One region of the Pseudoduganella sp. RAF19 genome, then DNA from elsewhere that is predicted to be linked to it. Evidence: predicted binding sites of a transcription regulator. Region 1 holds the regulator's gene; each other region holds the start of a gene.
What was found. The regulator sigma-54, encoded in region 1, starts transcription at its own class of promoters, with help from an activator protein. The targets are predictions, from matches to a motif close to TGGCANGNAANCTGCTTT.
Positions count from the first base shown of each region.

Region 2: AB4Z19_RS13915 (PEP-CTERM sorting domain-containing protein) is a predicted target of sigma-54. The motif match lies at 1,180-1,197, and genes of this name have one in related genera.
Region 3: AB4Z19_RS12615 (pilin) is a predicted target of sigma-54. The motif match lies at 954-971, and genes of this name have one in related genera.
Region 4: AB4Z19_RS18470 (flavin monoamine oxidase family protein) is a predicted target of sigma-54. The motif match lies at 900-917, and genes of this name have one in related genera.

Region 1 covers NZ_JBFREF010000006.1:219,665-221,865, reverse strand. The annotation lists gene hpf (ribosome hibernation-promoting factor, HPF/YfiA family) at 1-264, opposite strand, end outside; gene AB4Z19_RS17860 (RNA polymerase factor sigma-54) at 332-1,813, opposite strand; gene lptB (LPS export ABC transporter ATP-binding protein) at 1,823-2,201, opposite strand, start outside.
Region 2 covers NZ_JBFREF010000005.1:138,720-140,920, reverse strand. The annotation lists gene rpoH (RNA polymerase sigma factor RpoH) at 100-1,011, shown strand; gene AB4Z19_RS13915 (PEP-CTERM sorting domain-containing protein) at 1,232-1,783, shown strand; gene AB4Z19_RS13910 (hypothetical protein) at 1,965-2,201, shown strand, end outside.
Region 3 covers NZ_JBFREF010000004.1:310,895-313,095, reverse strand. The annotation lists gene AB4Z19_RS12620 (flagellar brake protein) at 1-377, shown strand, start outside; gene AB4Z19_RS12615 (pilin) at 430-903, opposite strand; gene AB4Z19_RS12610 (FHA domain-containing protein) at 1,100-1,822, opposite strand; gene sucD (succinate--CoA ligase subunit alpha) at 1,884-2,201, opposite strand, start outside.
Region 4 covers NZ_JBFREF010000006.1:353,088-355,288, reverse strand. The annotation lists gene AB4Z19_RS18470 (flavin monoamine oxidase family protein) at 1-867, opposite strand, end outside; gene AB4Z19_RS18465 (Mu transposase C-terminal domain-containing protein) at 1,044-2,201, opposite strand, start outside.

The DNA.
Region 1 (2,201 bases):
GCGGTCCAGTTTGTCGATCAGCGTATCGATGGCGGCATACAGGTCTTGCGACAGGCTCTCCACATACACAGTCTTACCCGACATACGCAGATTGATCTCCGCTTTTTGACGTTTTTCTTTCTCGGTGAGGTTATCTACAGTCAGGATGACAGCAATATCAATCACTTGATCGAAATGGCGCTTAACCCGCTCCAGCTTGTTCTGCACGTACTCGCGAATCGCTGGGGTCACTTCGACATGATGTCCACTGATGGTGAGATTCATACACACTCCTAAAGATGATGTCGCTTACTAGTTCGTACACGCTGGTGGCGTGCAGCGGAACCGTGCACTACAAAGACTTGCGGAGGCTAACGGGAGGAATTTTCAGAGCTTCGCGATACTTGGCAACAGTACGTCGCGCAATCACCATGCCCTGTTCTCCCAGCATGTCCGCAATCTTACTGTCGGATAAAGGATTTTTAGGGTCTTCAGCTCCTGTCAATTGCACGATCAGCGCACGGATCGCAGTAGAGGAAGCTTCACCCCCGGCTTCGGTTGCGACGTGGCTGCCAAAAAAGTACTTCAACTCAAACATTCCATGCGGGGTGAGCATATATTTTTGAGTTGTTACCCGAGAAATAGTGCTCTCGTGTAGTCCCAGTGTATCAGCTATTTCACGCAACACAAGGGGTCTCATGGCAACTGCACCATGACTGAAAAAGTTCTTCTGCCTTTCAACGATCGCTTGTGCAACGCGCAAAATCGTATCGAAACGCTGGCGCATATTCTTGATCAGCCACTTGGCTTCCTGCAGCTGTGCGCTCATCTGGCTCTCGCCTTTGCCCTGCTTGAGCAGGCTGGCGTACAGCGCATTCACACGCAGGCGCGGCATCACATCATTGTTCAGCATGACGATCCAGCCGTTGCGCCCCTTCTTCACGATCACGTCAGGCACCACGTAGTCTGACACGTCTGACGCAAATTCAGCGCCCGGATGCGGATTGCACTGGCGGATCACGGCCTGCGCTTCACGCAGGTCTTCGTCGTCGCAGTCGAGGGCTTTTTTCAGCTTGTTGAATTCACGCTGGGCGAACCAGGCCAGGTGCTTCTCGACGATGCATAGCGCCATGCGGCGCGTTACCAGCGGGATGTTCGGCAAGCGCTTGATTTGCAGCGCCAGGCACTCGGACGCATTGCGCGCGCCCACGCCAATGGGATCGAAAGTCTGCAGCAGCGCCAGCGACGTACGCAATTCTTCCAGTTCGATTTCCAGCTCTTCCGGCAGACGCGCATGGATTTCTTCCAACGGCTCTTCCAGGTAGCCGTTTTCGTCCAGCGCATCGATGATGATTTCCATCAGCGCGCGGTCGCGCGGTTCCTGCACGGTCACGCGCATCTGCTCCAGCAAATGCTCGCGCAGCGTGCAGCCGCTGGCTTCCAGTTGCGGACGGCCGTCTTCATCATCGGGCGACTTGCTGCTGGAGGAATTGCTCCAGTCGTCAACAGCATCGCCCTCGCCGTTGCCTTCATAGCTCTCGCCGTCGGCCGCAGGTGCTTCCGCGCCCTCGCCGCCTTCGCTGGCAGCCTGGCCGTTTTCTTGCGGCGGCGCTTCGCCATTGCCGCTGCCCTGGCTGATGGCGCCGTCCGCCAGCAGGCGCACGGAATTGTCCAGTGGATCGTCCAGCCGCTCCAGTAATGGGTTATCACTGAGCAGCTGCTCCAACTCCTGGTGCAGCTCAAGCGTCGACAGCTGCAACAGGCGGATCGACTGTTGCAGTTGCGGCGTAAGCGCCAGGTGTTGCGAAGTTCGCAGTTGCAGTGATTGTTTCATGGGCCTTTCTTACATCCGGAAGTGTTCGCCGAGGTAGACGCGGCGCACGGATTCGTCAGCAATAATGTCGTCAGGGCGGCCGGAAGCCAGTACCGAACCCTGGTTGATGATGTAGGCGCGGTCGCAAATGCCGAGCGTCTCACGCACATTGTGGTCGGTAATTAAGACGCCGATGTTGCGCTCCTTCAGAAAACGCACAATCCGTTGGATTTCGATCACGGCAATCGGGTCCACGCCGGCAAAAGGTTCGTCCAGAAGAACGAAGCGTGGGTTAGTGGCAAGAGCCCGTGCAATCTCAACACGGCGGCGCTCACCACCGGACAGCGACAGCGCCTGATTCTCGCGCAGCTTCTCGATTTGCAGATCGGCCAGCAGCGCTTCCAGGCGC
Region 2 (2,201 bases), on a different contig from region 1:
CTATCGCAATCATAGATTTTCCATGATTGGCACTCATCGAAGGAGAGTGCTAATATATGTTCAACCAGCAAGGCTTCAATTAAGTAAGAGTTAAGTTCCATGAGGCATGCTGTGACTATGAAAGATTCCCTTCGAAGCGAGGATAGAACTATGACCACGATGTCCGTACAAAACGCGTTGGTTCCACTTGGCAACATTGACGCCTATATTTCGGCAGTCAATCGCCTGCCTATGCTCTCGCACGAGGAAGAAGTACAACTGGGCCGTGACCTGAAGAACAAGAATGATCTGAAGGCTGCGGAGAAGCTCGTTATGTCTCACCTGCGACTGGTGGTGTCGATCGCGCGCGGTTACCTGGGCTATGGCCTGCCGCACGCCGACCTCATCCAGGAAGGCAATATCGGGCTGATGAAAGCCGTCAAACGCTTCGATCCGGACCAGGGTGTGCGCCTCGTGTCCTACGCCATGCACTGGATCAAGGCGGAGATGCATGAATACATTCTGAAGAACTGGCGCCTGGTGAAAGTGGCTACCACCAAAGCCCAGCGCAAGCTGTTCTTCAACCTGCGCAGCCACAAGCAAGGCCTGGACGCCATGTCGCCCGACCAGATCGACCAGCTGGCGAAAGCCCTGGACGTGAAGCGCGAAGACGTGATTGAAATGGAAACCCGCCTGAGCGGCCGCGATATTGCCCTGGAATCGCCAAGCGACGAGGAAGACGACAAGTTCTCCCCGATCGCCTACCTGTCTTCCGACAATACCGAGCCAACCAAGGTGCTGGAAGCCGAACAGGTGACCCGTCTGCAATCCGAGGGTCTGGAAACTGCCCTGTCCAAGCTGGACGCCCGCTCTCGCCGTATCGTGGAAGCGCGCTGGCTGGCCAACGACGACGGTTCGGGCGCCACCCTGCATACGCTGGCGGAAGAGTTCGGCGTGTCGGCCGAGCGTATCCGCCAGATCGAAGCGGCCGCGCTGAAGAAGATGAAGACTGCCCTGGCGGCCTACATCTAAGTTTTCGCTGATTTCCGGAAGGCGCCGTGCCGTAAGGCCCGGCGCTTTTTTTATTTTCTAAACAATATTGAACGCGGGTTACTATTTCGACTTACTAACTGTCGATATTTTTTACACCATGGTTTTCCAGAAATTTATAAGTCCTTGATGCAACACGCATTTCTCCGATGGCATGGCACTTGCTTGATGTAAAGCGAAGTCAATCACCCGGAGAAATACCATGATCAAACAAACCGCTCTCGCACTGGTCTGCGCCGCAGCCACCGGACTTGCGTCCGCAGCCCCACTTCTGCTGACCGATAATCTGTCAATTGCTGCTCACTGGAATAACGACAACGCGAACCCAGCCATGCGCGCCGCTGACCTGAACGGTTTGTCCACCCTCCAGGTCGACGCCGGCATCAATGGCGGCACGTTCGACTTCCTGTTCCCCCAGCCGGGCGGCAACCAGGATGGCACCCTGTACTATTTCTACCTGGACGGCACCCTGCTGACCCAGTCCAACGCTGCGGCGCCTGCTGGCTACACCAATTGGTACGACGACGTGGTGTTTACCGGCGGCGTGCACACCCTGGCGCTGAAAGTGACCACCCCAAACAAAAACGGCGGCAATTTCTCCATCCTGACCGACCTGCAAACCCCGGCTGCACCGCAAGGTCCGGGCGCAGGCGGTGGTGGCGCACCATCCCAGGAAGTGCCAGAGCCAGCTTCCCTGGCCCTGCTGGGCGCCGGCCTGCTTGGCCTGAGCGGTCTGCGCCGCCGCAAAGCATAACCACAACAAAAACAACAAAAACTGGCGCCCCTCCGTGGGCGCTTTTTTTTACCCCTACTTTAAGTTCCCTTATGCAATATCGAGTAACTGTCGGAAATCTTTACACCCGGGTCTGACTCATCAGTGCGCCGGCCTGGGTGGCACTTTGCTAAGATGAAAGCATGCCTTCAGGGAGGACATCATGAAACTGAGAGTCATTGGCACCTGCTTTGCGGGTTTATCCCTGGTCATTGCCGCCGCCTGCAGCGCGCCACCGGCCGGCACCGCGTCCCATCCCGCCCCCCGCACCAGCGAGAGTTATGTGCTGACGCAGGGCGAAACCGTCACACTGGCGCCATCCACCACACTCAAGCTCGAACGCATCAACGACAGCCGCTGCAAGACTGGCGCCGTGTGCGTGTGGGCCGGCTACATCAGC
Region 3 (2,201 bases), on a different contig from region 1:
GCACGAGCTTGCGTACGGCGATGCGCGTGAAGGTGGAAATTCCGGCTCAGCTGACGCGGGCGGATGGCATGCAGGCCTCGGTCTTCCTGACCAACCTGAGCGTTTCGGGTGCTTTGATTGAATCGACCCAGCCGCTCGCACGCGAGACTGAAACCGTCGGCCTCGATTTCACTTTGCTCTCAGCGCCGGGACAACACCAGGTGCGCGTGAACACGCAGGCCCTGGTGCGCAACGTGAGCGTCGCCGCTTCACCTAGCGGGACGGAAGAAGTGTTCAGCTACGGCGTGCAGTTCTCGAACCTCGATCCGGTCCACTTCACCATGCTGCAGAACCTCACTTACGAGGCCCTGCTCGCAGATCGACAAAAAATCGTTTGAACAAATAAAAAAACCGGGCCGAAGCCCGGTTTTTTTTGGGTTCAACTAGCTATTACGGATTGTTCTTGGTGATAGCGGTTGACAGGGTGGTGTTGGTGATGTCGGTACCAGCGGTCCACTTCATCGAGCTGTCGCCAGCGGTCAGCACAGGGGCAAAGGTGATTTTTTTGCCGTTTGCGTCGGTGGAGATACCGTCTTGCAGCATCAGGGTGATCGTGCCGCCAGCAACAGTAGCACCGGCTTTAACTTCTTTGGTTGCGAGGAACAGGTTAGCTGCTGGAATGCCGCCGCTGCCGTTGGAGCAGTTGGTCAGGTCACCGCCGGCTTCCTGTGCGCACAGCGCTACTGCGGTCTTCAGCGAGTCTGCTGCGGAGATTGCGTTAGCGATTTTTGCTTTAGCGGTGTAGTCCGAGTATGCAGGGATAGCAACTGCTGCCAGGATACCGATAATTGCAACAACGATCATCAGTTCGATCAGGGTGAAGCCGGCTTGAGCTTGTTGCTTCATCATTTTCATGGATTTCATTTTGCTGCTCCTCAGTAAAGAAACTAAAAATTGGGTGGGACACAGGGATAAGAGCAATCGGCGTGCCAGCCTATTTTTTAAGCAAAATGAGGGTTTTTGGACCGTAAACTGTCAAAATTTGTCGACACCACTGTCGAGATTTGTCAGGGCGCTGTCGAATTTTGTCAGTAGTAGCGTTTCCACGTGACAATTTTCGTCATGCCGTACGGAAACTCATGCGGGTACCGCCGAGGTCGAGCACATCGCCGTCGGCCAGGCGCTTGGCCACGCGGCCAAGAGGTGTGTCATTTAATAGTGGCGCTTGTTCGCCTTCGACGTGAGCTGCCGTGTAGCCGTCCGCCGCGCGGGCGATTACCACGACCTGGACGCCAGGACGGCCCAGGCTGGTGGCCGGTTTGGTCAGAGTGAGCGATTTGCCAACATTCGGGCCGTTCAGGAGTTCGATGCGGCCAAGCGGCAGGCCAACCTCCCCCGCAGCGGCGTCCATCGCCGCAGCAGAGGCCGCGCCAGGGCTGGCGCCGCTGCCATAAACTGCAGCAGCGGCAGGCGTAACAGATGTCGCCGGCGCCGGGCGCACGCCCGGCATGATGGTGGACGGTCCGGCGGCCGCAGCGGCAGCAAGCGGTCGGATGCCGTCCTGAATGAATTCGAGGTGGTACTTTGCCATCTTGATCACGTCCTTGTTTTGCAGGAAGTGCTTGCCGATGCGCAGGCCGTTAACAAATGTACCGTTGGTGCTGTGCAAATCTTCGAGGAAGGAATCGTCCAGAATAGTCGTAATCACCGCGTGCTCCCCGCTCACGGCAGGATGGTTCAGCACGATATCGTTATGGCGATGGCGGCCGAAAGTCATGCGCTCTTTACTGAGCTGGACCGTCTGCTCCACGATGCCTTCACGAGTGATGACTAATTTGGCCAATCAAATCCTCCAAACAAACAAAAACGGGGAGCCGCAGCTCCCCGTCATCATACCGAAACGATTACAGCATTGCCTTCAGCAGGCGTGCCATCTCGGACGGGTTCTTGGTCACGGTGATGCCGCAGGCTTCCATGATTTCCAGTTTGGCTTGCGCGGTGTCGGCGCCGCCGGAGATCAGTGCACCGGCGTGGCCCATGCGCTTGCCCGGAGGAGCGGTCACACCAGCGATGAAGCCTACCACTGGCTTCTTCATGTTGTCCTTGATCCAACGGGCTGCGTTGGCTTCGTCAGGACCGCCGATTTCGCCGATCATGATCACAGCGTCGGTGTCAGGATCTTCGTTGAACATGCGCATCACGTCGATGTGCTTCAGGCCGTT
Region 4 (2,201 bases), 130 kb from region 1:
CTTTTCGAATGCTTTGGCAATCTGGTCCATGCCACCCACCGGCTGGAACATGGTGTTCTGCATCGGGAAGTCCTGCACCGCGCTGTAAACATTGCCGATGCGGGACTGCAGCAGCTCCTCGAAGCCCAGAGGGTCCGATGCAGTACCGGGATTCAACCCGGCACCGGGATTGACTGCGTAGCCGCGGCCGCTGCGGCCCTTGTAACGCAGGTCCACCTGGTCCAGCTGCCCCTCGTGCGCCAGGTAGTCGAGCAGCGCGCGCTTGTCGTCCGCGCTCAGCTCCTGATCCAGCATATTCCCCTTGACCGCCTTGGCCAGCAGCTCCGCCACATGGCCGCGCATGTCGGCCTTGACCTGGGCCGGACGCAAACGCCGGTTGGCCAGCGGGCCGCCATTCTGCAAGTACACATAAGAATGGTCGTTGTCGTTGACCATCACTTCCAGCGGAACTTCGAACAGGCGGGTGTAGTACAGCGTGGACTGGTGATGCAGCGGAATGCGCCACGGTCCGTGGTTGATGTAATGGCCTTCGTCGAACCTGCACTCCTGCTTCTCGCCGCCGAGCTCCGTCAGCGCGAAGCCTTTACGCGCAGTCTGGCAGCGGCCACCGGCAAATTCGCGCGCCTCCAGTATCTGCACGGAGTAGCCCAGCTTGCCCAGTTCGTAGGCTGCCGTCATGCCGGCCAGGCCTGCGCCCAGAATTACGACGCGCTTGCCTTTTCCGCTGCCGGCCAGCACGGGTGGCGTATTCACCCGCGAAGCAATTCCGATGCCCCAGGCATTCATCGTGTTCAGCAAGAGCCCTGTACCACCCACTGCTGCTGCGCGGTACAGGAACTGCCGCCTTGTTATCGAGCGTTCTTCCATCTGTCACCTCGTCTGCTATGAATGACAGTGGTAAAGCAATCGGTATGCCAAAACGGCTTGCGAAATGACTCTATTCCGGCCCTAAAATAAACTCATTAAACAAAAAGCGCGCCTTATAGGATAAGGCGCGCTTCAATACGATCTACGACATTACTTTGTTTTGTGTAAGCTCTTTTTCAGGCGCTTGCCTCCTGCAAGGCTGGGCGCACCATCGCGATGCGTTCGATTGGACGGCATGCATGGAATTGCAGCGGCGCGGCGGCATCAACCAGATACACCATGCCATCCGCCGACGGGTCGACCGCCACGCGCACCGGCCAGCGTCCACGCGTGCGTGCGCGCTCGAACCAGTGCTCGTTCTCGGCACGCACGCAGCTGAAGTAATTGCCCGCCACGCAGATGCCTTCGGCCGTTACCCACGCTTCGCTGACCGGCAACAGGCAGCAACGCACCAGATCCTCCGGGAACTGCTTGAGGGAGGAGCCGCGGCGGCGCACGCCCCAGTCCCACAGCTGCAATGGTGCGTGCCCGCTGGCGCCCTGCTGATGGTTATAGGCCAGCAGCACGTCCATGGCAATGCGGCGGAATTCCTGCAGCGTGATGATGCCGTCCAGCGTGCCCGCCTTGCCGTCGGCCGCCGCGCCAAAGCAGGCCCGCAGCGCCGCCATCCAGGGACGGGCCGGCGCCTCGAAATCGGCCACACAGCGGATATGGAAATTCGCCAGCAGCGCATCACCGTCTGCACGCAGCATCAGCTCCGGCGGCAGCAGCAAGCGTTCCGGTAAATGGCAGCTCGGCCACTCCTGCGGCGCCAGCAGACGGCCCAGGCGCCGCGCGAAACGCGTCTTCTCTGCAGCGCAGCTGGCTAGCGCTATCATGGCCTGTCCCCAGCTGGGTGCTTCAAAGCTGGCATACATGCCGGCCACCATGCCGCTGAATACATCCGTGATCACATACAGGACAGGCGTTCCGGCCAGCAGCTGCCGGTCCTGCGCGTGCAGCAGCTGCATGCCGAAGGGCAGAATGTCCAGGCGGTAGTCGCTGGCCGGTTGGCCGGTACGCCCTACCGCAGTCGTATCCGGCAGGGGTGCCGGCATCGGCTGCGCAGCGGTCAGATGGTCCTGATCCAGCCAGTAGTTGAACTGGCCAAAGCTCGGAACCGGTTCCGCCGAGGTCACGCGGCGTATCCGGCGCGAATACGGGTCCTGCACACGCTCGCAGAAAAAGTCCCGCGCCATCTCGTCATACGCACCGCGGCGTGAGAACTGCAGGTTGCGGGCCGCGTAGCGTGCAGAAGCCAGCCGAAAAACGGCGCGCATCGCATCGTCCACATT